Regions from separate parts of the Thermoanaerobacter siderophilus SR4 genome, predicted to be linked through region 1. Evidence: riboswitches for the same ligand, from Rfam matches in the RefSeq annotation. Region 1 holds a riboswitch; the other holds the start of a gene.
What was found. Region 1 has a riboswitch for cyclic di-GMP ahead of gspE (type II secretion system ATPase GspE). Riboswitches for the same ligand answer to the same signal wherever they lie in the genome.

Region 1 (14,811 bases):
GGCTACTAAAGATGTTGTTCAAAAAGGGATAGACATGGGAGCTATTATTAAAGAGGTGTGCAAAGTATCTGAAGGAAATGGCGGTGGAAGACCAGACATGGCTCAAGGAACAGGCAAAAATCTATCTAAGGTAGATGAAGCGTTAAACAAAGCGATAGATATTGTAAAAGAACAGTTAAAAAATTGAGAAAAGCTTGACTAGCCAAGTAAATATAGGTTATTATAAAGTTGATGGTAGTTAAATGTATCTAGAGGTGATATATTATGGTAGATAAAAACGAACAGACTCTGAGGTATCACGTTACAACTGATAGAAAAACTGTTAAAGAGATATTGACAGCAGTGTATGAAGCACTTTCTGAAAAAGGTTATAATCCAATTAATCAAATAGTAGGTTATATATTGTCTGGGGATCCTACTTATATAACCAGCCATAAAAATGCGAGAAATTTGATAAGAAAAATTGAAAGAGATGAATTAGTAGAAGAACTTTTGAGAGAGTATTTGTCTTCCCAAAAATAAGAAAAATGAAATTGCCTCACTTTGTGTGAGGCAATTTTAGAATGGAGAGGTTTCTTTGAGGATTATGGGTTTAGATGTGGGTGATAAAACAATCGGGGTAGCTATAAGTGACTTATCAGGCACAATTGCACAGGGACTTACTACTATTAAAAGAAGTAGTAACAAAAAAGATTTTGAGAGAATAAAACAAATAATAAATGAATATGAAGTGGGAATGATAATTGTAGGATTACCTAAGAATATGAATGGCACTTTGGGGCCACAAGGACAAAAAGTTGTGAGATTTGTTGAACACTTGAAGGAAGCTATTAATATACCAATAATATTGTGGGATGAAAGGCTTACTACAGTAGAAGCGGAGAGGGTTTTAATAGAAAAAGCTGATATAAGTAGGGCAAAGAGAAAAGAAGTAATTGATAAGCTGGCTGCAGTTCTTATACTTCAGAACTACTTAGATTCACAAAAAAATAAATAAATTTTTATTAAAAACTTGACAGTCTTTTTGGTATGTTATACAATTACATTATCTTGAAGTAGAATTGAGGTGAAATAGTATGGAACCAGAAATCATTCAGCTAATCGACGAGCACGGCCATGAAGTAGACTTCGAACTTGTAGCATCATTTGACCTTGACGATACCAGGTATGCAGTTGTGGTCCCTGTCGATGGTGATGGAGAAGATGCTTACATCCTGAGAGTGGAACAAGATGAAAATGGCAATGATATTTTTGTAGGGATTGAAGACGAAGATGAGTTCAATGATGCTGTCGAAGCATACAATGAGCTGATGGAAGAGTATGAAGAATATTATGATGATGAAGATTTTGACGATGAAGAGTAAATTAAAATTAGAATGAAATTAATTAAGATATACCGTTTTGGTATATCTTAATTTTATATACCCACAAAATTTAATTTCTATGTAAAAGGGAAATTGGATTCTCAATTGAAATATCTCTGTCCACTATAAAATTTGATATTTACTAAAAAATCGAAAAAAATATTTGACAATTGAAAATGAATATCATAAACTAATATTAGTTGATATTATTTGGCGGTGATTTAGATGAATGAAATTGAAAAATTTAAAGAAAAATTAAAAGATAAGGGATATAAGTTGACAACTCAAAGGCGTGTGATATTGGACGTCATTATGGAAAATAGGGATAAACATCTTTCCTCTGAGGAAATATATGACCTTGTAAGGCTAAAATATCCTGAAATAGGGCTTGCTACAGTTTATAGGACCCTTCAGTTATTTGAGGAATTAGGTATTGTCTATAAATTAAATTTTGACGATGGTCGAAATAGATACGAGCTATATCATAATGAAAACCATCAGCATCATCATTTGATTTGTTTAAAATGCGGAGCAGTTATAGAAATGGAAGGAGACCTTTTGGAGAATTTAGAAGAGGCAATAGAAGAGACTAAAGATTTTGAAATAATAGATCATAATGTGAAATTTTTTGGTTATTGTAGCAAATGTAGGAGCAGGTATAATTAAACTTATAGTGAGATTTTGGATTTTGTTTAAGAAATAATTTACATTAATAGGGTTGAAGTATTTTTTCAAATAAAGTATAATTTATATTAACTGGTGTAAGGTACGGGTAAGTTTTTTGGGTTTTTGGGGGAAAATAAAATTAAAGCTAAAAATATCTAATGAAAGGAGATAAGTATTTGGCACACAAGGCAAAACTTAAAATCATTCCTTTGGGCGGGTTAAATGAGATCGGCAAAAACATGACTGTTTTTGAATTCGGAAACGACATTATAGTTGTGGATTGCGGTCTCGCTTTTCCAGATGATGAAATGTTGGGAATAGATTTGGTCATTCCCGACATTACTTATTTATTGAAAAATAGGGAAAAGGTTAAGGCAATTGTTTTAACACATGGTCATGAAGACCATATTGGAGCTTTACCATATGTCTTAAAGCAACTTAATGTTCCTGTATATGGGACTCGTCTGACTATAGGTTTAGTAGAATATAAGTTAAAAGAGCATGGTATTTTAAAAGATAGTAAATTGATAACGGTGAAGCCAAGAGAGATTGTCGAAATTGGTCAGTTTAAAGTGGAGTTTATAAGAACCTCTCATAGCATTGCAGATTCTGCGGCTTTAGCTATTCATACTCCTGTTGGGACGGTTTTCCACTCGGGGGATTTCAAAGTAGACTTTACCCCTATAGGGGGAGAAATACCAGACTTACACCGCTTTGCCCAGTTAGGGGAAAAAGGTGTACTAGTAATGCTATGTGATAGTACCAATATTGAAAGACCGGGTTATACCATGTCAGAAAGGACAGTGGGAGAGACTTTTGACAGTATATTTAGAAAAGCAGAACAACGAATCATAGTGGCAACTTTTGCTTCTAACATCCACAGAGTTCAACAAATTATAGATTCTGCGCACAAGTATGGAAGAAAGGTTGCTATTTCAGGCAGAAGCATGTTAAATGTAGTTAATGTAGCGATGGAATTAGGCTATTTAATTGTTCCTGATGGCCTTTTGATTGATATTGATGAAGCCAATAAATTGCCTCATGATAAAGTTGTCATTATAACGACAGGCAGCCAAGGGGAACCTATGTCAGCTCTTACCAGAATGGCTTCTTCTGAGCATAAAAAAGTAGAGATTGTACCGGGAGATACAGTGATAATTTCTGCTTCTGCTATTCCGGGAAATGAAAAACTTATTTCTCGCGTCATCAACCAATTATTTAAAAAAGGTGCCAATGTAATTTATGAAGCATTGGCAGATATTCACGTATCGGGTCACGCCTGTCAAGAAGAGATTAAGCTACTTCATACATTAATAAAACCTAAATTTTTCATTCCTGTTCATGGAGAATACAGACATTTAGTTCAGCATGCTAAGCTTGCAGAGACTTTAGGAATGCCTCCACAAAATATCTTTGTAGTAGATAATGGGACAGTATTAGAGTTTACAAAAAATTCTGGAAGGATTGCAGGGACAGTAACAGCAGGGAAAGTGTTGGTAGATGGCTTGGGAGTTGGAGATGTAGGAAATATCGTTTTAAGAGATAGAAAACATTTGGCTCAAGATGGCTTGTTAGTAGTGGTGGTTACTATTTCTAAAGAGACTGGAGGAATTATAGCTGGTCCCGACATAATTTCCAGAGGATTTGTATATGTGAGAGAATCAGAGGATTTAATGGAGGAATCCAAAAATATTGTCAGAGATGTGTTATCAAAGTGTGAGAAAGAGGAAGTTAGCGAATGGGCTACTATAAAATCAATGATAAAAGACAATTTAAGCAGCTTCTTATATGAAAAAACTAAGAGAAATCCTATGATATTGCCAATCATAATGGAAATTTAACCAGGAGGCTCTTAAATATGAACGTCTACGACAAAGCTTATGAACTGGCTAATGCCATAAGACAGTTGCCAGAATACAAAGCTTTTAAAGAGGCGTATCAAAAAATAAATGAAAATGAGCAAAATAAGAAAATGTTAGAGGATTTTAGAAAAAAGCAATTAGAGATTCAAGCTAAAGAGTTGTCAGGTGAAAAAGTGGATCCTAAAGAAAAAGAAGTGTTAGAAAAGCTATGGGAGATATTAAATCTTAATCCAGAGTTAAGTTCGTACTTGTCTTTAGAATACACTCTTGGCAAGATAATGGATGATATACTAAAAATAATCATGGAACCGATGGAGATGAAGTAGATGAAAAGAATAGATACTAAGTACATTGTAAAGGCAGGAGCCATTGCAGCCATTTACTTTGTTGTTACTATTCTTTTGGGCAGTGTTTCTTATGGCCCTATTCAATTTAGAATATCTGAATCTTTAGTTGTATTACCCATGGTAGAGCCGGCAGCAATATGGGGGGTTTTTATAGGATGTTTATTAGCCAATATAGGAAGTCCTTTTGGACTTCTCGATATTTTAGGTGGAAGTTTAGTGACATTACTTGCTGCGTACCTTACATCAAAAACTAAAACTTTTTACAAAGGTATATTGCCTCCTATAATATTAAATGCCCTTATTGTTTCAATATGGGTAAGTTATTTCACGAAAATGCCCTATTATCTTGTAGCTTTATATATCGCTTTAAGTGAAGCTATTGTGACAGGTGTATTTGGGTATGTAGTGATTACAGTATACAAAAGATTAAAAGATAAGTATTCTTTATAAAAACAGGTAAGCAGAAGGTTTACTTTAGACTGTAGGCAAACCTTTTATATAACATGTTGGCATTTTGCATAAGTGTAGCGACTTGATAGAGCAGTAACTAAACTTAGCGAGGCTGAGAGGCGAAAGCGGGGCCGAAGCCAAGGAGGGCGGAGGCGGGCATTAAGTCAAGGATGACGAATGTGCCCGGAACCCCGCTTGAGCCCGAGGACGAGCGATAGTTTAGTCTGCGATATCACCGGAGCAAACGATGCAAAATGCCAACAACGATAATACTTTGTCTACAGTCTGAGGTAAGCGGAAAGCTTACTTGTTTTTATTTTTAATTAATTATATAATTTAGATATACCTACCCAAGGGAGAGAAATGTAATGAATAATGTCGAATACAAAAGAAAAAGTAGATTTGCTGTGGTAATAACGACTATAATTTTTTTGTTTTTCTCTGCTTTTGTATACTATCAAAGCTTTTTTCAACCAGTAACTACAAAAAGTGATGCGCCTCAAAAGATTATAAATATTCCAAAAGGGTATTCTACCGTGCAAATAGCTAAGGTGTTAAAGGAGAATAATTTAATTAAGAATGAGTGGTTTTTTATATGGAGAGCAAAAGTTTTAGGTGCTGATGGAAAATTACAAGCAGGAAAATATCTTTTAAGCCCTAACATGACTACTGATCAAATAATAGAAAAAATATTTGCAGGTAAAGCACAAAAGGATACAATAAAAGTGACAATTCCGGAAGGTTATTCTGTTAAAGATATAGCCAATAAGTTATCGCAATTAGGCTTAGTAAATAAAGATAAATTTTTAGAAGTTGCACAAAAAGATACTTTTAACTACGATTTTTTAAAAGACATACCTAAAGATAGACCAAGTAGATTAGAAGGGTATCTTTTTCCCGATACTTATCAAATACCTATAGAGGCTGGCGAAAAAGAAATAATAAATATTATGCTTAAAAGGTTTCAACAAGTTTATAATAGTACTATAAAGGATAATGCAAAATATGTAGGAATGACACCTGATCAAATTGTGATAATAGCTTCTCTGATAGAAAAAGAGGCTGTGGTAGATAAGGACAGACCTCTAATTGCAGGTGTTATATACAACCGTTTGAAAAAACATATGAAACTACAAATAGATGCTACTGTACAATACGCATTAGGGGAACACAAGGATAAGCTTTTGTACAAAGATTTGGAGGTAGATTCCCCTTACAATACCTACCAACACTATGGACTTCCTATAGGTCCCATTTGTAATCCTGGACTTAAATCTATTAAAGCAGCTCTTTTTCCAGCTAAGCATGACTTTTACTATTATGTTGCAAAGAAAGATGGGTCTCATATTTTCAGTATAACTTATGAAGACCATTTAAAAGCTCAGAAAGAAATTGAAGCAAATGAAAATAATAATACTAAATGAAAGGGTTGAGTTATGGAAATAACTCCAAATGATATAAAATTTATAAGATGGATAGCTCATAAATTTGGATATCCTTTAGATGAGATGGAGAAATATGCCTACGAAAATTATATCCCTATTGCAAAACCGGAGGTCGCTGATTTTTTAAGTTTTATTGTGAAGCTAAAAAAGCCTAACAATATATTAGAGATAGGTACTGCTATTGGCTATTCTACTATAATAATGGCAAAAGCTTATTCAGAAGTTAGTGTAGTCACTATTGAAAGGGATATAAATTTGGCTGAAATAGCTAAAGAAAATTTTAAGAAAGCAAAAGTAGAAGATAGAATCGAACTTATTTGTGGAGAAGCACAGCAAGTTCTTCCAAATTTAACCAAGATGTACGATTTGATTTTTGTAGATGCGGCGAAAGGGCAATATATAGAATTTTACAAAGAACTGAAAAGACTTTTAAGCAAAGAGGGCGTAATCTTGTGGGACAATATTTTGTATAAGGGATATGTTGTAAATGAGAAAAATGTAAAACATAAGAGAAGAACTATTGTGTACAGAATGAGAGAATTTATAGAAATATTATATCAAGATAAAACTTTGTACACGGTAATTTTGCCTTTAGGAGACGGATTAGCGGTAAGCTTTAAGGAGGAATAATCATGTTAGAGCTTTTGGCACCAGTTGGAGATTTGGAAAGATTAAAAATAGCTATAAATTACGGAGCAGATGCGGTATATTTTGGAGGGAAACATTATAGTTTAAGGGCTTCTGTTGGTTTGACTCTTGAAGAGATAAAAGAAGCAATAAAATATGTGAGGAAAAGTGGAAAAAAAGCATATATTACTATAAATATCTTTCCCCACAATGAGGATTTGGAAGGATTGCCTGAATACATTAAATCAGTTGTTGACCTTGGCATAGATGCTATTATTCTTTCTGACCCAGGGATTTTTTCTATTGTAAAAGAAGTAGCTCCTGAAGTAGATGTTCATATAAGTACGCAAGCAAATAATGTGAATTATAAAAGTGCTCTGTTTTGGCATAATTTAGGTGCAAAAAGAATAATTTTGGCAAGGGAACTATCTTTAAAAGAGATAAAAGAGATAAGAGAGAAGACACCAAAAACTTTAGAATTAGAGGCATTTGTCCACGGGGCTATGTGCATTTCTTACTCAGGAAGGTGCCTTTTAAGCAATTACCTTACAGGAAGAGATTCTAATAAAGGTGAATGTGCACAACCTTGCCGGTGGAAATATTATCTTGTAGAAGAAAAAAGGCCAGGAGAGTATATGCCCATTTTCGAAGATGAAAGGGGCACATATATTATGAATTCTAAAGACCTATGCATGATAGAGTACATTCCAGAACTTGTTGAGGCTGGAGTTACAAGTTTTAAAATTGAGGGAAGAAACAAAAGTGCCTACTATGTTGCTGTAGTGACACGGGCTTACAGAAAGGCGATTGACGATTACCTTGAAAAAGGAAAAGATTATGTTTTTGACAAAAAACTTCTTGAAGAGGTTTCTAAAGCAAGTCACAGAGGATTTACCACAGGGTTTTATTTTGGCAAACCAGGTCCTGATGCTCAAAATTATGAGTCTTCAAAATATATACGGACTCATGATTTTGTAGGAATTGTTAAAGATTATGACCCAAATACAGGAATTGCTGTTGTAGAGCAAAGAAATAGGATGTTTGTGGGAGATAAAATTGAGATTATGGGTCCTAAAGTAGAGTTTGAGCAGCAAATTGAAAAAATGTGGGATGAAGAAGGAAATGAGATTGAAGTAGCTCCCCATCCTCAAATGATAGTGAAAATTCCTGTAAAGTATCCTGTAGAAGAATTTTTTATACTGCGTCGAGAAATTAAAAATTAGGTTAAAACTTGCTCCTTTTGGGAATACTTTTTCCTGAAAGGAGCAAAGTTTTATGGAAAATAGAAATTATAGGATTGTTTTTTTGAGGGTAGTTTTGTCAATTTTAACGTTAACATTGATTTTTAGGCTTTTTTACATTCAGGTAATCAAAGGAGATTTTTATTCTCAAAAAGCAGTGGAACAAAAAATTAGAAGCTTTAAAATTTTGGAGAGAAGAGGAGAAATATACGACAGGAATATGATTCCTTTTACTGATAGAGAATATAAAGAATATATATTTGCGATACCTAAAATGTTAACTGACAAAGAAAAAGCCGCTAAGGTTATAAGTGAAATTGCCGCAGTAAACTGTGAGGATGTGTTAAAATCCTTAAAAAGTGCAAAAGATTATGTGGAATATGAAGTTAAATTTAACTCAAACAACAAATTACCTATAGGCATTTTTAAGTTAGCTTTGCCTCAAAGGTATTCGCAAAATTCTTTAGCAAGACATGTAATAGGGTATGTAGGAGAGAAAAAGATGGGTTTAGAAGATACTTTTAATGAAATTTTAAATAGCAAAAGGGAAGATAGCATTGCAGTGTTTACTGATGGGAATAATACTGATTATATAAAAGGGTTAGGAGTAAGGTTAAAAACTTCTGGAAAAGAAGTTTTGGGGGTAAAAACTACTCTTGATTATCACATACAAAAGGCAGTAGAAGATGCTCTTGACAAGAATATGGTAGATGGAGCAGCAGTGGTATTAGATATAAAAACAGGTGATATACTTGCAATGGCAAGTAGGCCTAATTTTGACCAAAATAATATTCAAGCTTATTTAAATAGCTCTAACGAAGAATTTATAAACAAAGCTGTCTCAATGTATCCACCTGGCTCTATTTTTAAAATTGTAATAGCTGCTGCAGCGTTAGAATATAATAAAGTGAATTTACAGGATACTTTTTATTGCAGTGGTAGTTATGATATAAATGGAATAGTATTTCACGATTACAAAGGAGAAAGTCATGGAGTAATAAACATGGTAAAAGGTTTTGCAGTTTCCTGCAATACTACTTTTATAAAGATTGGGCAAATAACAGGGGCCAAAAATATTTTGGAGATGGCGAGAAAATTTGGAATAGAAAGTGATGATGGTCTGCCAATACCTGAGCAAATAGGGAGATTGCCTAAATTGTCTGATACTTATGGAGCAGGTATTGGGAATTTGTCAATAGGGCAAGGAGATGTGCTGATGACGCCTCTTCAAGCAGCTGATATCGCAGCGACAATAGCTAATAACGGTGTTAGGAATGTTCCACGTTTAGTGACTGCAATAGTTGATGAAGAAGGGAAAGAAATTGAAAAATTGTCTCAGAAAAAGTCTTACAGGGTGATAAGCGAAAAAACAGCCAAAATTTTAAAAGGAATGATGAGAGAAGTGGTTATTGACCAAGAAGGAACAGGAAAAAGGGCTGAGACTACCTATGGCAGTGCTGGTAAAACAGGTTCTGCTGAAGTTAGCAAGGAGCTAAATATATATCATGCTTGGTTTACAGGTTTTGTTCCTTTTGATAAGCCTAAATATGCAATTTCGATTTTTGTAAAAAATGGAGATACTGGAGGAACTAAAGCTGCCCCTCTTTTTAAAGAAATAGCGGAGGAAATAATGAAATATTGATGTACGTGCACCATTTTAAATAAAACACATATAATAGATGTGTAATGTTGAAAAAAGGGGTGGCGGCAATGTGGGAAGTTGTTGTTGCAATTTTGGCATCAATTGTAAAGGAAATCTTAAATCTTGGTTACTTGACAAACACCAACTCTTTTCCCAATCCACTTACTCCAGAAGAGGAAAAAAAATATTTAGAAGCTTATAGAAACGGTGATGAGGAAGCGAGGAATATTTTAATAGAGAGGAACTTGAGATTGGTAGCCCATGTAGTAAAAAAATACAGTGGAACTGGTAAAGATATAGACGACTTGATATCTATTGGAACAATAGGGCTTATAAAAGCAATTTCTACTTTTGATTCTTCAAAAGGTACTCATCTTGCCACATACGCAGCAAGATGTATAGAAAATGAGATACTTATGTCTATAAGAGCAGAAAAAAAGATGAAAGGGGAGGTTTTTTTACAGGATCCTATTGGAGTAGATAAAGAAGGCAATGAGATATCTTTGATGGATGTACTTGGCACAGAGGAAGATGAAATATCAGAGCAAGTGGAGAAAAAACTTCAAATTAAAAAGTTGTACAGTAAAATGAACAGCGTTTTAAAAAATAGAGAACGGTTAATTATAGAAATGAGGTATGGTCTGTACAATGGGAAAGTGAGGACTCAAAGAGAAATAGCAAAGATGCTTGGTATATCTCGTTCCTATGTCTCAAGGATTGAAAAGAAGGCTTTAAATAAGCTTTTTAAAGAGCTTTCCATGTAAAACTGTTTGTATTGACAGTTTATTTTTTTTATTATATAATTTTAACAAAATGAGGTGAACATATGTATGAAAAGTTGATTCCTGATATGATAGTGGAAAATATTTATCAAATTGATTTGGATTTTTTAAAAGAAAAAGGAATTACTAGTCTTGTCTTAGATATTGACAACACATTGGTACCTCAAAAATCAAAATTTCCTGATAAACAAACTATCGAATGGTTGGAAAAAATGAAAGAAGAAGGATTTAAAATTTGCCTTATTTCAAATAACACTAAAAGGCGAGTGAATGAATTTAAAGAAAAAGTTGGTGTACCTGGAATAGCTTGGGCTATTAAACCGAGAAAAGGAGCTTTTAAAAAGGCTTTAAAGATTTTAGATGCTAAGCCTAATGAGACTGCTTTGATAGGAGACCAAATATTTACTGATATTTTTGGGGGAAAAAGAGCAGGCTTATATACTATTTTAGTAAAGCCTTTATCGAAAGAGGAATTAGGATGGACTAAGCTTATGAGAAGGGCGGAAAGACATGTACTTAAAAGGATTGAGGAATATGAAAATTAATGCAAATACTAAACTGTATGGTCTTATAGGCCATCCTGTAGAACATAGTTTATCACCTTTAATACATAACTATGCTTTTAATTCTTTAGATTTAAATTGTGTCTACACTGCTTTTGACGTTTTGCCAGAAAAACTTGAAGATGCAGTAAAAGGAGCCAAAGCTTTAGGAATAAAAGGATTTAATGTGACTGTGCCACATAAAGAGAAAATAATTAAATACCTAGATGTGGTCTCAGAAGAAGCATTAAAAATTGGCGCAGTCAATACTGTAGTCAATGAAGGAGGAATATTAAAAGGATATAATACGGATGTCTATGGCTTTATAGACTCATTAACAGAAGTAGGAGAAAAAATTGAAGGGAGGAAAGCTGTTGTTTTAGGAGCTGGTGGGGCTTCTAAGGCAGTTTGTGTTGCTCTTGCTCTAAAAGGGATAGATTCGATAATAATTGCCAATAGAAGTGTTGAAAGAGCAAAAGATTTGTCAGAATATATTAAAAGGGAATTTAAGATTCAGTGCGATTACTGTAGTATAAATGAAGTAGAAGAAATACCAGAAATAGACATGCTTGTTAATACTACAAGCATGGGAATGTATCCAAATGTGGAAGATTCACCTGTTAGCGAAAGAGTGGTTTCAAAAGCTAAATTTGTATATGACCTTATTTACAACCCTTTTGAAACTACTTTTTTAAAACATGCGAAAAAGAATGGAATAAAGTATTCTAATGGACTTTTTATGCTACTTAATCAAGCTAATTATTCTTTCAAGTTGTGGACAGGGGAATTTTTCGACAAAAATTTGGTATACATGTATTTAAAAGAAGGAATTACGCATAATTTGTAGAATATTTTATAAAGAGTAGATGAAGTGAGGCTATATGTGGGCACTTTATGCCTCACGGATACAGTGGTGCAACCGGCTTATGTCGGCTTTATTATTTTTGGAGGTATATTTTATGGCCAAAAAAAAGCTAGGAGAGCTTTTAGTTGAGGTAGGGCTTATAACAGAAGAACAACTAAAGCACGCAATAGAAGTTCAGAGCAAAACAGGAGAAAAGTTAGGAAAAGTTCTCATTAAATTGGGGTATGTTACAGAAAGCCAAATACTAGAGGCTTTAGAATTTCAATTAGGTATTCCACATGTAGATTTGCAAAAATACTATATTGACCCAGATGTGGCAAAATTAATTCCCGAAGCTGTTGCTAAAAGACATACTATTATTCCTATAAAAAAAGATGAAGATGGTATATTGGTAGCAATGGCAGACCCTCTGAATATTTTTGCACTAGATGATGTGAGAATCATTACGAAACAAAATGTAAAGCCTTTAATTGCTTCTGAAGGAAGTATCTTAAAAGCCATAGATAGAATTTACGGAAGAGAACAGGCAGAAAAAGCAGTACAGGATTTTAAAAAGGAGTTTCAAAGTGAAAGTCAAGAAGAGCTGCCAGATGAGATTCTTGAAGAAGTACAAAACGCGCCTGCTGTACGCTTTGTAAATTCTATAATTGAGCAGGCAATAAAAAATAGGGCTTCAGATATTCACATTGAACCTACTGAAAAAGACCTTAGAATTCGATTTAGGATAGATGGACAATTAACAGAAGCTATGAGGACTATAAAAAGTACCCATGCCCCTGTTGTGACAAGAGTAAAAATTATGGCTAATATGAACATCGCTGAAAGAAGACTTCCTCAAGATGGCAGATTTGATTTTACTACAGGTGGTAAAAATATTGACATAAGAGTTTCTTCGTTGCCCACTGTTTTTGGAGAGAAATTGGTATTGAGGCTTTTAGACAAGGAAAATTTTATAATGACAAAGGAGCAATTAGGTTTTGAAGAAGAGGATCTGGTGCTCTTTGATAAACTTATCAAAAGGCCTAATGGCATTGTGCTTTTGACTGGTCCTACAGGTAGTGGGAAAACCACCACTCTTTATGCAATGCTGAGAGAGCTTAACAAACCCAATGTTAATATAATAACTGTTGAGGACCCTGTTGAGTATTCCCTTGAGGGAATAAACCAGGTACAAGTTAATGAAAAGGCAGGCCTTACCTTTGCGACTGCTCTTAGGTCAATTTTGAGGCAAGACCCTGATATAATTATGATTGGAGAAATTAGAGATACTGAAACTGCTGAGATAGCTATTCGTTCTGCCATAACAGGGCACTTAGTCCTTTCCACTTTGCATACAAATGATGCGGCGGGAGCGGTGACTAGGCTTATAGATATGGGTATAGAGCCTTATCTTGTATCTTCTTCTGTAGTAGGGGTTATTGCTCAGAGATTGGCGAGAAAAATATGTGATAACTGTAGAATTTCTTATAAAGCTTCCAAAGGTGAAAAAGAGCTATTGGGAATTTCAGAAAATGAAGACATTACTTTATACAAGGGGAGAGGGTGCCCTGTTTGTAATAAAACAGGCTATAGGGGAAGAATTCCTATATATGAGATAATGACTGTTACTTCTGATATTAGAGAGCTTATAAATGCTAAGGTTTCCTCTGATGTTATTGGAGCTCAGGCTGTAAAAAATGGCATGAAAACTTTACGAGAAAGTGCTAAAAGACTTGTATTACAAGGAAAAACTACAATTGATGAAATGATAAGACTAACTTACGAGGAATGAGGGATATGGATACAAAGGAACTTTTAAAATTAGTAGTTGAAAGAAAAGCTTCAGACTTGCATATAACGGTTGGAGTACCTCCAGTTCTTAGAATTAATGGCTATTTAGAAAAATTAGAAGGGGAGCCTTTTACCCCTGGGCAGACTGAAGAAATAGTTAAGGATTTATTGACAAGTGAGCAATTGAAAAAGTTAGAACAAAATGGAGATATTGATTTGTCCTATTCAGTTACAGGAGTAGGAAGGTTTAGAATAAATGTATACAAACAAAGGGGAAGTTATAGCCTTGCAATAAGGTCTGTAGCTTTGAGAATACCTACAATAGAGGAATTGGGACTTCCTCCAATGCTTAAAGACTTAGCTTTAAAGGCAAGAGGGCTTATATTGGTAACAGGACCTACTGGCAGTGGTAAATCTACTACACTGGCTGCGATGGTGGATTGGATAAACTCTAAAAGGACTTGTCATATTCTCACATTGGAAGACCCTATAGAATATTTACATAAACACAACAAAAGCATAGTAAATCAAAGAGAGATTGGGCATGATGCGGCATCTTACGCTTCAGCTTTAAGGGCTGCTTTAAGGGAGGACCCGGATGTTATATTAGTGGGAGAGATGAGGGATTTAGAAACCATCCAAATTGCTATAACTGCTGCTGAGACAGGCCATCTTGTTTTGTCCACTCTTCACACAATAGGAGCCGTTAAGACGATCGATAGGATTATTGATGTTTTTCCTCCCCATCAGCAGCAGCAGATAAAAATTCAGCTTTCAAATGTTTTAGAGGGAATTATTTCTCAACAGCTTATACCTAAAAAGGACAACACCGGCAGAGTAGTTGCGACAGAAGTGATGATTGCTACTCCTGCTATAAGAAATCTCATAAGAGAAGGGAAGACTTTCCAGATACAGTCGGCAGTTCAAACAGGTAGCAAGTTTGGAATGATGACAATGGATATGTCTATTTTACATCTGTTAAAAAGAGGAGTTATTTCTTTGGAGGATGCATTGACCTATTGTGTGGACCAAGAGAATTTTTCTCGCATGATATAGAGGTGATTATATGCCGTTGTATGCATATAGGGCAAGGGATATGGGAGGAAATCTCGTTACAGGGACTTTGGAAGTTGATTCAAAGGCTCAGTGCATTGATGTTTTAAAGCAAAAAAATTATTATATAATTGACATCAAAGAAGAAGTTGTAA
Region 2 (14,811 bases), 470 kb from region 1:
ACAATTCCAGCGCTTGGAGAATGGATGAAAATGTACCTTTGGTTGTCCCTGAAGTAAATCCTCAAGACATTTCATGGCACAAAGGAATAATAGCAAATCCCAATTGCTCTACCATTCAAATGGTAGTTCCTTTAAAGCCTCTTCACGACAAATATAAAATAAAAAGAATAGTGGTATCCACCTATCAAGCAGTGTCTGGAGCAGGTAAAAAAGGTGTAGATGACCTTGAAAGAAGTTTAAGAGGAGAACCATGCCAAGTATTCCCTCATCCTATTGCAAACAACTGTATTCCTCACATTGATTCTTTCGCACCAAACGGATACACAAAGGAAGAATTAAAGATGATAAACGAAACCAAGAAGATCATGGGAGATAGTTCAATAAAGGTATCTCCAACCACAGTAAGAGTACCTGTTGCAAACTCTCACAGCGAATCTGTCAATGTAGAATTTGCAAGGCCTTATGAAATGGAAGAACTAATAGAAGTCTTAAAACATGCCCCGGGAGTTGTTGTACAAGACGATCCTCAAAATAATATTTATCCTCTTGCAACTTATGCTACAGGAAAAGATGAAGTTTTTGTAGGTAGAATAAGAAGAGATGAGACAGTTTACAGCGGTCTTAACATGTGGATTGTAGCCGACAACATAAGAAAAGGAGCGGCAACAAATGCCGTTCAAATAGCAGAACTTTTAATTAAAAATATGTGAAAGGAGAATAATTATGCCTGTTTTTAAAGGGTCAGGTGTCGCTATTGTTACTCCATTTAACGAAGAGGGCGTAAATTTTGAAAAACTTGGCGAGCTTATTGAATGGCATATCAAAGAAGGAACTGATGCTATCATCATATGTGGTACCACTGGTGAAGCCTCTACAATGACACAAGAAGAGCAACAAGCGGCAATTAAATTTACAGTAGAGAAAGTCGCCGGAAGAATACCAGTAATTGCAGGGACCGGTTCTAACAACACTGCCCATGCTGTTGAAATGAGTGAATATGCTCAATCTGCAGGTGCTGATGCTCTTTTAGTTATAACACCCTATTACAACAAAACAACACAAAAGGGATTAGTGGCTCACTTTACTGAAATAGCAAGACACGTAGACATACCTATTATTATCTATAATGTCCCCAGCAGGACATCTCTCAACATGCTGCCAGAAACTTATCTTGAATTGAGTAAACATGTAGACAACGTAGTTGGAGTAAAAGAAGCCAGTGGTGACATCGTACAGGTAGCTGAAATTGCCCGCATTATGGGTAAATCTTTTGAAATATACTCAGGAAATGACGACCAAGTAATACCAATAATGTCTTTAGGCGGCTTAGGCGTAATATCCGTCACGGCAAATATAATCCCGGCAAAAATACATGAAATGACAACCGCTTATTTAAATGGAGATATTGAAAGGGCAAGAGACATGCAGTTAGAACTTAATCCTCTAAATAAAGCCCTTTTTATAGAAACAAATCCTATACCCGTAAAAACTGCTATGAACTTAATGGGATTTAATGTAGGACCTTTGCGCCTCCCACTTGTTGAAATGAGCGATAAAAACTTAGAATATCTGAAATCTGTTCTTACAAAATACGGTTTGCTGAAGGAGGCAAATTAATGATTAGAATCATAATTCACGGTTGCAATGGAAAAATGGGAAAAGTAATAACAAAATTGGCAGCAGAAAATCCTGATTTCAAAGTCGTAGCAGGAGTAGATAAAAATACTTCTCCTCTCGACTTTCCTGTTTACAGCGATTTAAAAGATGTAAAAGAAGAAGCAGATGTAGTAATTGACTTTTCATACCATGAAGCTGTACCTAATTTAGTGAAAGCCGCTCTACAAAAGAAGCTTCCTGTAGTCATTGCCACGACTGGACTTAGTGAAGAAGAATTAAAGGTCATAGAAGAAGCATCAAAAGAAATACCGATTTTTAAATCTGCCAATATGTCCCTTGGAGTAAACATACTTATAAACCTTGTAAAAGAAGCTGCAAAAATCTTACAGCAGGATTTTGACATAGAAATAATAGAAAAGCATCACAATATGAAAAAAGACGCTCCAAGTGGCACTGCGTTAATGATTGCAGATAGCATAAACCAAGTGCTAAATGACAAAAAGGAATACGTGTATGGACGCCATACTAAAACTGAACAGAGAAAGCCAAACGAGTTAGGAATACACGCAGTAAGGGGCGGCACAATTGTGGGTGAACATCAAGTAATTTTTGCAGGTCACGATGAAGTAATCACCATAAGTCACTCTGCCCAATCCCGTGAAATTTTTGGTTATGGTGCCCTACAAGCTGCAAAATTCATAATAAATCAAAAACCTGGCTTATATACAATGGAAGACCTTGTGAAGAAAGGATGATAATTTTGAGCACAAATGATAACTTGACAAACCCTTATGAAATTGCAAAATATATCAAAGAAGCGAAAAAAACCACACCTGTTAGAGCTTACATACAAGGGAATATAGAAATTGAAGAAACCGAAGAATTAGAAGTATATGGCTGTGACAACTTTAAAATCGTCTTTGGAGAACTAGATGTCGTTGAAAAATTGATTGAAGCAAATAAAGATAAAATAAAACATTATCGCTTAGAGTACGACCGCAGAAATTCTGCAATTCCTTTGCTGGATATTAAGCATCTTGACGCGAGAATAGAACCAGGTGCAATAATTAGAGATCGAGTAAAAATAGGCAAAAACGCTGTGATAATGATGGGGGCAGTAATAAACATAGGTGCAGAAATTGGTGAAAATTCTATGATAGACATGAACGCAGTAATAGGCGCCAGAGGAATTATAGGCAAAAACGTCCATGTAGGAGCTGGAGCTGTTATAGCCGGGGTATTAGAACCCCCCAGCAGTGTACCAGTTGTGCTTGAAGATAACGTACTTGTCGGGGCAAACGCAGTTATATTAGAAGGAGTAAGAGTAGGTCATGGAGCTGTTGTAGCAGCAGGATCAGTTGTGACAGAAGATGTACCACCTAACACAGTAGTTGCAGGAGTTCCAGCAAAGATTGTAAAAATAGTAGACGACAAAACCCGTGAAAAAACAAAACTCATGGAAGACTTGCGAGGTTAAATAAAACACCCGATTTTGTCGGGTGTTTTAATATTCTATTCCGTATCTCGCTGGTATTCCTTTTTCAAAAGGATGTTTAATCGCTTTCATCTCTGTAACCAAATCCGCTTTTTCAATTATCTCCTGAGGAGCACTCCTTCCTGTCAAAACCAATTCCATCTCCGTCGGTTTCATATCTATTAACTTTAACACATCTTCCACTGTGTACATTTTACTATGTATTGCCGCCATTATCTCATCTAAAATTAAAATATCGCACTTTTTGTTTTGGAGGACATCTACAACAAATTCATAGGCTTTCTTCATATCTTCAGCAAGAATCTTCTTTTCCTCTTCATTTAAACTCCAAAAAAACTTTTCTGTTGATTGAAACCTAAAAACCTTGAAATTTTCAATATTCTTAAGTGTATGCAACTCCCCTGTATCCGTGCCTTTCAGAAATTGTACCATATAAACTTTAAAGCCTCTTCCCACCGCTCTTATGCCAAGTCCAATAGAAGCCGTCGTCTTTCCTTTGCCATCTCCAGTATAAACTTGTATAAGTCCTCTCTCCAAAACTCATTCCCCCTTGTGTCCTCTGTTATTTCCATTCTAACTCTTTTGTAATTCTTTTTCAACCACTTCCATTCTCGTAATAGAAACCTCATAAGCGACCTTTGTAACCACTTCATCGCCCAGTTTTTTTTGGTATTCCCTACTCTGTACTCTTCCCCATAAACGTATACGATCTCCTATTTCTAACTTTTCAGAAAACCTTGCATTTCTTCCCCACGCTATGACAGGTATGTAATCAGATTTGTTATAAGGCCTATTTACCGCAATTAATAAATCAGTTATCTCTCTCCCAAAAGGAGTAGTTCTATAAACAGGTTTTTTACAAATAAAGCCGTCCAAAAAAATTTCATTTGGATTTTTTACTACTTCCTCCTCAGGTATCGTCATTATGTCCCGGGCAAATATGGTCAAAATTAATTTATTTTTCCCTTCTTCTGGAGATTTCCTATTATAAGACCTCAATTGCCCTTCAATCTTTACCCTTGTGCCTACCTGTAAATTCATACCTTCAAACAGGCGGTTAGAAATAGTAACCGGAAGATAATCCTTTGTTTCACTCAATCTTGGCACTTCCAAAATAAAATTAAAAAATTCTTCGCCATATAGTTCATGACTGTACTCTAAATCAGTAAAAATTTTTCCTACAACTACAACTACGTTGTTCTCCAAAAAGTTGCCTGCCATGTGTTCACTCTCCCCTTCCCCTTATGTGTCCTTCTAAAAATATATATTAAAATTGGAAAGCATTTATGACAGGTGGCAAAAGTAATCGTTAAAATTATCTTCAAAAAATTTATCACCGCCCACTATTCTCAAAGGTTTTAACCACATTTTGTATATCTTTAATTTCATATCCTAAAATTAATAATACAGTTATTACAAATAATGAGTTATATATATTATACTGTCCAGGAACTTTTATTTCAACAGGTATTTCCATTGGCTCTATCAATTTGCCCTTTAAATTAAAAAAAGTCCTTTGTACGCAATAATTAAATTCATAACCTTCATCTTCATAAGATATTGAAGAAGCAGTAATGGAAGATTTTGGATTTAAACCGCATGTTATAAGGGTAGAATTTATTCCCTGTGCAAAGAGTTTATTTGATAGCTCATCATCTGCATTTGTTATTATAATACCGCTCGGAAAATTATAAATATAATTTTTTAACTTGTGAAAATCCTCATCACATAGAATATCAGAGATAATTAAAATATCTGCTCTCTCTTTATAATTCTTTAACTCTTCTATCACAATTTCTTTAGAATGTACACAGTAGGATAAAAATTTTATAATAGAACTTTTTTCTGAACTTCCTCCTACAAATATATGTACCATATAATCAGCTCCTATTTTTAATGCTATTCTTATTCTTTTACAAAAGTAAAATTTTATAATGTAAAATATATGCAATATAGGAAGGCTTCTGCCTTCCTATATTGCAAACCAGTGGTGTCCTATCACATTTGTAATTGTCCTTGTCCATATCCACCAAGAAGTTGAAGTAGCTGGATTGAAGAAGTATAGGGCTCCTCCTGTTGGGTCCCATCCGGCTAAAGCTGCATCTGCTGCTTTAAAAGCTGTAAGGTCAGGTTCATGATTGAAAAATTCACCATTCGTTACAGACTCAAAAGCATCTGGCTGATATATAACTCCTGCTACAGTATTTGGGAAAATACCGCTTTTTACTCTATTCAAAATCACCGCACCTACAGCGACCTGACCCTCAAAGCTTTCTCCACGAGCTTCAGCATAAATCATTTTTGCGATTAAATATCTGTCAACAAGATAATTGTAATAAGCACTATTTTCATCTACTGGCACCACTAATTTTTCACCAGGATATATCAAATCGCTCCAATTCCCATTTGCCTGTTTTATGTTATTTACATCACTACCATACCATTTCGCTATTAAATACAATGATTCACCTTTTGAAACAACGTGGATTTTGTCGTAAGCGTACGCCGAAGTAATTCCTCCAAATAGCATTATAAATATCATTAAATATACTACAGCAATTTTCAAAATTTTATTCTTCATCATGAGTTTCCTCCTTTCTATTGTTGCGCAATAGCAGGAGTTAATTCGATTACAATTATAAACTCTCGCATCAATATTGTCATCCTTTGTATTTCCCGATAATTCTCCGTTAATTAAAAATATCTCCAGAATGATATATTATAGTGATATATTCTTAGATATACTAATCTATGGATGATTCCCATTTTTCCCAAAATTATCACCCAACATAATTTCAAATATTTCTACTATTCCTTTTTCTTTTAACTCATTATACTTCATAGCAATAAACTCATAAAAATCATATTTGTCTATTTCCCTTTCAATTTCAGAGGAAATGATTAAAAATTTATCAAAATTTATCGTTTTACTTTTCCCTACATTAAAATAAACGGAGGGCAACAGAGTAAGATCAATTTTTAAAAAATTTCTCTTCGTTTCGTAATTCATTAAAAAAGCTTTAGAACAAAGCAATTGAATGATAGATTTTAATTCTCCAATATTTCCCTCATACTGCAAAGACAAAAGTAAAGAAATTAACTCTGGATGTACAATAATATTTAAGTTTAGCCGTTTGGCTTCTTCTTTAAAAAGGTAAACAATTATCTCAATTTTCTCGTTTAGAGGCCTTCCCTCAAAAGATGGCAGTTGGATGATAACTGGTATTCGTCTCATAAAAGTTTTTAAAAGAAAAGAATCAGGTTTTTCTGTAGTAGCTGCTACAATCATTAAGTTAGCCGTTCTTTCAACAGTATCTCCTAATCTCCGATATACTCCTTTGTCAATAAGATAAAATAACATTTCTTGGCCTTCTGGAGGTAATCTGTGAACCTCGTCAAGGAATAATATCCCTTTATCGGCTTTTTCGACTAAACCTATCTTATCTACATCAGCTCCAGTATAGGCTCCTTTAACATGTCCAAACAAATGAGACATAAGAAGTTGAGGATTGTTATAGTAATCCGCACAGTTTAATACTTCAAGAGGTCCTACCCTACCATTTTGAAGACTGAATTTGTACATCATCTCTGCGAAAAAAGATTTACCAGAGCCAGGCGGTCCTATGATAAGAGTGTGGAGCCCATAAGGAGGATATAATACAGCTGCTTTGGCCTGTTCTATTTGTCCTTTGAGGCTGCCATCATGTCCTATTATATTTTCAAAAGCACATTCTTTTTCTTTCCTTAAGTTTAAAAAATCAATTAAGTCTTTTAGAAGCATTTCTTCCTTAACCTTATTCCCTAAAAAATAAGCCAATCTATTTTTTTCAATATAATACACAGGTTTTGAAATAATTTTAACTATTTTCCCTTCTCTTACAAGATGATTTAAAATAAAAGACACATTTGGTCGAGCCATTTTTAGCAATTGTGCTACTTCTTCTGTAGTGATTCCACCTTTTCTACTTATCAAAAATTTTTGAATATCAAATTCTTTACTTTTTTCTACAATAATATTATAAATTTTTTCCTTATTAGTCATATAAAACACCACTTCCTTAATTAATAAACCTCCTACCAAAAGGCAGGAGGTTATATATAAATGTTGGTAGCCCGGCTATCATAGCAAAACTGTTGCATTAGACCCGTAGCTTTGCGTCCCCGCCTTTCGACGAGTTTGCCTTTTTCAACAAAAATTTATCTAATTTTCCTATATTACTATTTCGACATAAATATGAATTTTCCTTCTATTTTTAAAAAAGATTTTTTCTACATAATTCGTTAAATTTATACTAATTTCTAAATGTATGTGTTTTATGCATTCTTTTGTGTATCAAAAATGTGTATAAAAAATTATACACATTAAAAACTTTTATTAATTTTGTCTATATACAGTAAATTGGCATAAAAATTGCTTGAGTTTTATTATAGAAAATAAATCTTACAGAAAGGAGATGATGAATAGAAGAAAGAAACAGTTTCACTTAGCGACTAGAAGGGCTGACTTAAATTTTAAAAAATATTAAATTTTTAAGGAGGTAAGAAAAAATGAAGAGCCGACAAACATTAAAAGCTTTACTGGCTTTTGTGTTAATTGTAGCTTTAATGTCGCTAAGTGGAGTATTAGTCCAAGCTCAGCCCAACTTAACAAACTTATCTGGCGACTCTCCAACAAAAAATTACTCGCCTCAAATTCAAAAAGTTTTAATGCAAGATTCTAACAAAAACAAAATCTTTGATAACTTGGAAGCAAAGCTTCCTGATAAGCTTGACAGTGCGGAATTCCCTGTCATAATAACCTTCAACAAAAACATAGATGATAACGAACTATTAAATATTTCTAAATCCATTGGAAAGTTTAATATAAAGCATAAATACAAAATTATTCCAGGAGTTGCTGCTACTTTAACTAAAGGACAAATAAACGCTTTGTCAAAATTAGATATAGTAAAGCAAATTGAGTATGACGAGCCTGTATATGCGACATTAGACACTGCAACAAAATGGTTTGGCGTTACAAAAGCGAGAAGTGACTTTGGCGTAACTGGAGACAAAGATGGTAATCCTTCCTCTTACTCCAAGAATGATATAGTAATAGCAGTTATTGATACAGGTATTGATGGATCCCATGTTGACCTTGCTGGTGGCAAAATAATAGGATGGCAAGATTTTGTAAACGGTAAAACTACCCCTTACGATGATAATGGACATGGAACTCATGTAGCAAGCATTGCGGCAGGCACTGGGACAGGGAACAGCCTTTATACAGGTGTTGCTCCTGGTGCAGCTTTGGTAGGAATAAAAGTACTCGATTCAAATGGAAGCGGAAGTATGAGCACTGTAACTGCAGGGATTGACTGGGCTGTTCAAAACAAAGACGTATATGGAATTAAAGTCATAAATTTAAGCCTTGGAACTTCTACAAGTTCTGATGGAACTGACTCTACCTCATTAGCAGTAAACAGCGCCGTAAATAGCGGAATTGTAGTAGTAGTTGCAGCTGGAAATTCAGGCCCTGCAAGGTACACCATAGGATCACCTGGTGCAGCAGAAAAAGCCATAACCGTTGCAGCAATGGCGGATGTAGGAGAACTTGGATTCAACCTTGCAAGCTTCTCCAGCCGTGGTCCCACAGCTGACGGAAGGATAAAACCTGACATTGCAGCACCCGGATACAATATAACTGCCGCAAAAGCAAACTCTATAAATGGTTATGTGACATACAGTGGCACAAGCATGGCAACACCTTTTGTAGCAGGTACAGTAGCCCTTATGCTCAATGCAAATATAAGCCTTGCACCACTTGATGTAAAAAATATAATAATGACTACTGCAAAAAGTTGGGGGCCTCCAAGCAAAAACATTGACTATGGTGTAGGAAGATTGGATGCATATGAAGCAATTAAAACAGCTGGAAATTTCACAGGAACTAATATATCTGTGCCAAACCACTATTATGCTAAAGATTCACTCCCTGGGTCTCGTTACAGTGACATTTGGACATTTAACGTGACAGACACATCATATCCTATTGCAATAACTTTCATAATACCTGATTGGGCAAACTATAACCCTGATTTCGATATATACCTCTATGACCCCACCGGTACTCTTGTTAAAAGTTCAACTGGAACACAAAGGCAGGAAACAATAACATATATTCCGACACAAACGGGAACCTATTATATCAAAGTATATTCATATAGAGGCAGTGGAAATTATTACTTTGATTTAAGTACGGGCGGCGGTTCACTCACCCTTTCAAATAACGATATATAAAAATTAAAGAAGTATGGTGCCGATTGGCTCCATACTTCTTTAATTTTTGCGACTTTCTACTTTATTTTCTCCTTTTTCAAGTAAAATTTTTTCGTCAAAGTAGTAGATTTCTATAGGCTCTCCTTCTAATAGTACAAACACAACATTTTCTTTGGTTAATTTGACATTTATTTTTCTACCTTTGTATCTCACATTAAAAGAGAGCAAATTCCATTCTTTTGGCAATCTCGGTTCAAAATGCAGTTCATTTGTATAAACCCTCATTCCACCAAAGCCATTCACAACTGCGCTCCATGTTCCCGCCATAGAAGCAGCATGAATTCCGTCCTTAACATTGTCATTGTAGTCGTCCAAATCCATTCTTGCAGTCATCATAAAGTATTTATAAGCTTTGTCAGTATATCCTATTTCATTGGCTAGTATGCTAAATATAGCTGGCGACAAGGAGGAGTCGTGAGTGGTAATAGGTTCATAATAATCGTAATTCTTTTTAAGTTCATCTTTAGTAAATTTTTCTCTCTGTAAAAACATCAAAAGCAACACATCAGGCTGTTTACATATTTGATATCTGTAAATATTTAGGTAATGCCAGTGCAACAAAAGTGGAAATTGATCTTGTGGTATTTCATCCACTGTTATCCTTTCTTTATACAAAAAGCTGTCATCCTGTGGTATAATATCAAGTTCTTTTGAATAAGGAAGGTACATATTGTCAGCAGCTTTTTTCCACGCATTAATTTCTTGATCTTTTAGATTTAACTTAGAAGCAATTTTTTGGTATTTCTCAGGCACTTCTTTTTTCATTTTATTTGCAATATCATAAGCGTATTCCAAATTCATCTTTGCCATGTAATTAGTATAGGCGTTATTATCAACCAATGCAGTGTACTCATCTGGACCAGTTACACAGTTTATGCAAAATTTATTGTCTTTAAGAGGAATATACGCCCCTAAATCTTCCCAAAACCTTGCTGTCTCAAACACTATTTCACAGCCATAGTCATAAAGAAAATCCACGTCATTCGTCGCTTCTACATATCTTTTCAAAGCATAAACTATATCAGCATTTATGTGATACTGTGCCGTACCAGCTGGAAAGTAAGCAGAACATTCAGGACCATCTATCGTTCTCCAAGGATACAAAGCTCCTTTGTGACCTAATTCCTTTGCCCTGGATCTTGCTGCATCCAAAAGATTATACCTGTACATTACCAAAGCTTTTGCAATTTCAGGCTTTGTATAAAGAAAGAAAGGCATTATATAGATATCAGAATCCCAAAAATAATGGCCTTCATAACCTTCTCCAGTCAGCCCTTTTGCTGCAATATTTGTCTTTCCATCTCTTCCGACAGATTGAAGTAGATGAAATTCATTAAAGCGTATGCCTTGCTGCAGAGCTTTATCTCCTTCTATGATTACATCAGCATCTTTCCAAAAAGAATTCAAAAATTCTTCCTGCTCTTTTTCTATCGTTTCAAAGCCGTCATTTTTGGCTTTTTCTATTTCTTCTAAAGCAAGAACAACTAATTTATTTTCATCAAAATCCTTTGAAGTGTAATAGGAAATAAATTTATTCAATGTGTATGAGGTGCCTTTTTCAGCCTCTAGATCTACAATTACTTTTACTCCATCTTCTTCTAAACTATTTGAGACTTCATATTTACTATCTCCCACTAATACATTGTCTATCGCGCAAACATAGGAGAAATTACTCTTTTGCGTCTTTTGAACAATCCACCCTTTTAAACCCTCTACACTTTTATCTATAGTCTTTAAAACCTTTCCTTTTAAATTTGACCCTACTCTTACATCTTCACTATCATTTATATTTGAAACATTTCCGTCAATAGCGGAAACAAATCTAATTTTTCCGGTAAAATTTACAGGTTCCACAGTAAAAGAAATCGCCGCTAAATGTTGTCTATTTAATGATACAATTCTCTTTATTTTTACCTCTAAAATTTTTCCTGTAGGGGATTCCCATTTTACTTTTCTTTCTACAAAACCTTTCTTCATGTCAAGTACTCTCTCATAAAAGAGGATTTTCCCTTGTAACAAATCAAACTTTTCCCCATCTACATATAATTTTATTATTTTACTATCAGCCACATTTAACATCGTCTGCCCTATTTTTGCAAAACCATATCCCCCTTCAGGGTAAACTATATCGTGTATTTCATAAAATCCATTGATATACGTCCCATTAAAAGAGGTATTTTTAGGCCCTGAATATCCTTCTTCAAAAGTTCCTCTCATTCCAATATATCCATTTGCTAAAGCAAAAATAGTTTCATTTCTGTAGTTAGTGTCTATACTAAACTGCGTCTCTCTTATAACCCAATCTTCAAAAGGGTAAATTGGTTTCTTCGTTTTGTTGGCCATATCCATCCTCCACTCTTACTTTATTCAAAATTTTAGTCGGAAACAAAGTCGTTTCCGACTAAAAACAATTTAAAACATTTACTTGCTTTCTGCAGCTTTCTTAGCTTCTTCTATCATGTTGTGATATTTATCAAGAGTTGTCTTGATATCTTTGCCTTCAAATATTATTTCTCTCAATGCTCCATTTATAGCTTTGTCCACATCAGCCCAGTATACAAGGTTTGGCCTTGGTTCTGCATGTTTTAATGCCTCATTTATAGCTTCAAAATATGGTTTCTGCCAATCTGCAACCTTACCATAAGCATCGCTTCTCATTGATGGCCATCCTAATTTAGTGACAAGTTTCTCTTGAACTTCTTTACTCATAAGGTATTCCATAAACTTTATAGCCATCTCTTTATTAGGTGCACCAGTTGGTATTCCTATAACTTCTCCTCCCAAAACGTGGGACTCTTTAACCGGACCTGCCCAACCGTGATATGCCAAAATGTTCTTTTTACCATACTGCTCTACAAGAACGTTTGCAGTGTAAGGCCAATTTTCAACCAAATATACACTATCTTTTGCGAGATATTCTACAGGTGTATTCCAGTCAGCTTTCTTTGAGTCAGGAGAGAGGTATGGCTGTAATTCTTTCAAGAATGTAAATGCTTTTATTGAACCTTCATCATTCAATACTGTTGGGTCACCACCAGCAGACCTTATAAGGTCAAACATTTGAACTGTGCTGTCAGGCCCTAAATTTTCTTTAATTATAACTCTGCCTATGCCCTCTTTTTCTTTAAAAGTCTTTGCAACCTGCAAAAGCTCATCCCAATTTGTAGGAAGTTTTAAACCGTATTCGTTGAATTTATCTTCGTTGTAGAAAGCTATTTCTACATTTGGTCTATACGGCATAAAGTACAACTTTCCATCAAACTCTCCTACTGGCACAAGACTTGGTATTACTTCCTTTGGTATCATGTCTCTATACTGAGACAAATCTTCCACAAGCCCTTTTGCCACAAGCGGAGCAAGTTGCATGTTATCTTGAGTTATAATATCTATATCCATCGCATTTGCTTTGTGCATAGCATCTAACTTTTTAATAAGGTCTCCTGCTTCAATTTGAAGAGGCTCAATTTTTACACCATACTTTTGCTCAAATGGTGGGAAAATATCTTCCTTCATCACTTTCCATTCTGCTTCTCCAAGTCCCATTGAAACTTTCAAGACTTTTTTCCTAGCATCTGACACATTTTTACTCCCGCATCCTGCGATAAGGGTACCCAAAAGGGAGAGAATCACTAATACTGCTATTACCTTAGCATAAAACTTCCTCATAACTTCAGAAAACCTCCTTAAAATTTAATTTTTTATATATACAGTATCCGAAAAATTCGGATACGTATATGCTAACCTTTAACAGCCCCTGCAAGATAACCACTCTTCATGTACTTTTGTAAGAAGAATGTCACAAGCATTACAGGGATTGTGAGTATTGCCGCATATGTGGCAGAATCAAAAATTCCTCCTCTTTGAACATAATAGTAAGTTTGAAGAGGCAAAGTCCTGTCTGAAATAGTCAAGTAAAGAGCATAAGTAAATTCATTCCAGGAATTCAGCCACACAAATATAGCAGTAACAGCTATGCCAGGAAGTGCAATTGGCATTATAATCCTCATCAATGCCGTCAATTTACTTGTTCCATCAACCAATGCAGCTTCTTCTAAGTCCTTTGGTATTGTCTCAAAAGTTCCAACCAATATCCATGCTGCAAAAGGTAAATTTACAATAAGGTGTGCCATAACTAATCCTAAATAAGTGTCCATTAAATTTAATTTTATAAACTCAACTGCTATCGGAAGAGCAATACCTACATCAGGAAACATCCTTGTAAAAAACAGTGATAATACTACTGCGTATTTTATTTTCGATGGCATCCTCGCTATAACATAAGCCGCTGGAGCAGCTATTATAATTGCGATGATAGTAGTCATTGTTGCCACTACAAAACTTTTCTTAAAAGGAGGCCATATATTTCCTGAAAGAAATACGTCTTTCCAATGGTCCAAAGTAAAGCGAGTGATGAAAAAGTCTGGATGAGGTTTTAATATATCACTTGGCACTGCAAAAGAAGTTATAAAAAGTATATATACTGGTATAATCATCAATATTGCCGCTATTATAGCTATTGGAATATACGCTGTATTTGAAATTTTTTCACTAATATCTATTTTCCTCATCATTATTCCTCCTTAGTACCAGCTATTTTTAAGTAGCTTACTATAAATACTGCTATTATTAGGAGCAATATTGTAGATGCTGCCGCAGATGTATAGGCATTTGCATAATTATTATACTCATCATACGCAAAGGTAGAAATAACAGGAGTAGCACGGCCTGCAAGAACAAGTACAAGTTCAAATATTCTAAAAGCATCTATCGCTCTTAATATCAAGGCCATCGTTATAGAGGGCTTTAAAAGTGGCAATGTCACATATTTAAAAGTTTGCCACGCAGTTGCCCCGTCAATATTGGAAGCTTCATAAACTTCATCTGGTATACTTTCAAGACCAGCCAAAAGCAATAGTATGACCAGTGGGGTAACTTTCCATATATCAGCTACAGAAACCATAAGCAATGTCTTAAAACCACCACTCGCCCAATCTACAGGAAGCTTAATTAAGTGTAATTTTTCTAAAAGTTCATTAAAATAACCATTTAATCCGAAAATATATGTCATAGCGACACCTGATACAAGTGTAGGAACTCCCATAGGAACCAACATCAAAGACCTCAAAAGCCCTTTCCCTTTAAAATTCCTTTTTAAAATAAGCGCAATGACGAGGCCTGCAGTCATTTCCAAAGTGAGGCTTATAAATGTAAGAGCTATGGTATTGAAAAAAGCATTTTTAAATTCTGTTTTACCTATAATCTCTTTATAATTTGCCAATGTGAATGCTTTAGTATACTGATCCTGAAAGCTTAAAGTAATAGTTTGAATGATAGGGTATACAGTAAAACCTAAAATATATAATAGTAATGGTAAAACCATG

Region 2: linked by a shared signal. The riboswitch ahead of THESIDRAFT1_RS09220 (sigma 54-interacting transcriptional regulator) and the one ahead of gspE (type II secretion system ATPase GspE) in region 1 are both predicted to bind cyclic di-GMP.

Annotation. Positions count from the first base shown of each region.
Region 1 is NZ_CM001486.1:2,346,072-2,360,882, reverse strand. It holds gene alaS (alanine--tRNA ligase) at 1-187, shown strand, start outside; gene THESIDRAFT1_RS11715 (IreB family regulatory phosphoprotein) at 265-522, shown strand; gene ruvX (Holliday junction resolvase RuvX) at 578-997, shown strand; gene THESIDRAFT1_RS11705 (DUF1292 domain-containing protein) at 1,077-1,364, shown strand; gene THESIDRAFT1_RS11700 (Fur family transcriptional regulator) at 1,590-2,030, shown strand; gene THESIDRAFT1_RS11695 (ribonuclease J) at 2,207-3,871, shown strand; gene THESIDRAFT1_RS11690 (YlbF family regulator) at 3,889-4,218, shown strand; gene THESIDRAFT1_RS11685 (QueT transporter family protein) at 4,219-4,689, shown strand; gene mltG (endolytic transglycosylase MltG) at 5,058-6,113, shown strand; gene THESIDRAFT1_RS11675 (O-methyltransferase) at 6,126-6,764, shown strand; gene THESIDRAFT1_RS11670 (peptidase U32 family protein) at 6,767-7,984, shown strand; gene THESIDRAFT1_RS11665 (peptidoglycan D,D-transpeptidase FtsI family protein) at 8,037-9,644, shown strand; gene sigK (RNA polymerase sporulation sigma factor SigK) at 9,713-10,408, shown strand; gene THESIDRAFT1_RS11655 (YqeG family HAD IIIA-type phosphatase) at 10,471-10,971, shown strand; gene aroE (shikimate dehydrogenase) at 10,961-11,815, shown strand; cyclic di-GMP riboswitch class II at 11,819-11,901, shown strand; gene gspE (type II secretion system ATPase GspE) at 11,928-13,604, shown strand; gene THESIDRAFT1_RS11640 (type IV pilus twitching motility protein PilT) at 13,610-14,659, shown strand; gene THESIDRAFT1_RS11635 (type II secretion system F family protein) at 14,670-14,811, shown strand, end outside.
Region 2 is NZ_CM001486.1:1,875,792-1,890,602, reverse strand. It holds gene THESIDRAFT1_RS09260 (aspartate-semialdehyde dehydrogenase) at 1-710, shown strand, start outside; gene dapA (4-hydroxy-tetrahydrodipicolinate synthase) at 724-1,617, shown strand; gene dapB (4-hydroxy-tetrahydrodipicolinate reductase) at 1,617-2,372, shown strand; gene dapD (2,3,4,5-tetrahydropyridine-2,6-dicarboxylate N-acetyltransferase) at 2,369-3,094, shown strand; gene THESIDRAFT1_RS09240 (cob(I)yrinic acid a,c-diamide adenosyltransferase) at 3,122-3,649, opposite strand; gene THESIDRAFT1_RS09235 (single-stranded DNA-binding protein) at 3,686-4,333, opposite strand; gene THESIDRAFT1_RS09230 (Mur ligase family protein) at 4,446-4,988, opposite strand; gene THESIDRAFT1_RS09225 (cell wall hydrolase) at 5,085-5,693, opposite strand; gene THESIDRAFT1_RS09220 (sigma 54-interacting transcriptional regulator) at 5,862-7,154, opposite strand; cyclic di-GMP riboswitch class I at 7,217-7,304, opposite strand; gene THESIDRAFT1_RS09215 (S8 family serine peptidase) at 7,661-9,391, shown strand; gene THESIDRAFT1_RS09210 (glycoside hydrolase family 65 protein) at 9,431-11,773, opposite strand; gene THESIDRAFT1_RS09205 (sugar ABC transporter substrate-binding protein) at 11,852-13,096, opposite strand; gene THESIDRAFT1_RS09200 (carbohydrate ABC transporter permease) at 13,168-13,998, opposite strand; gene THESIDRAFT1_RS09195 (carbohydrate ABC transporter permease) at 14,001-14,811, opposite strand, start outside.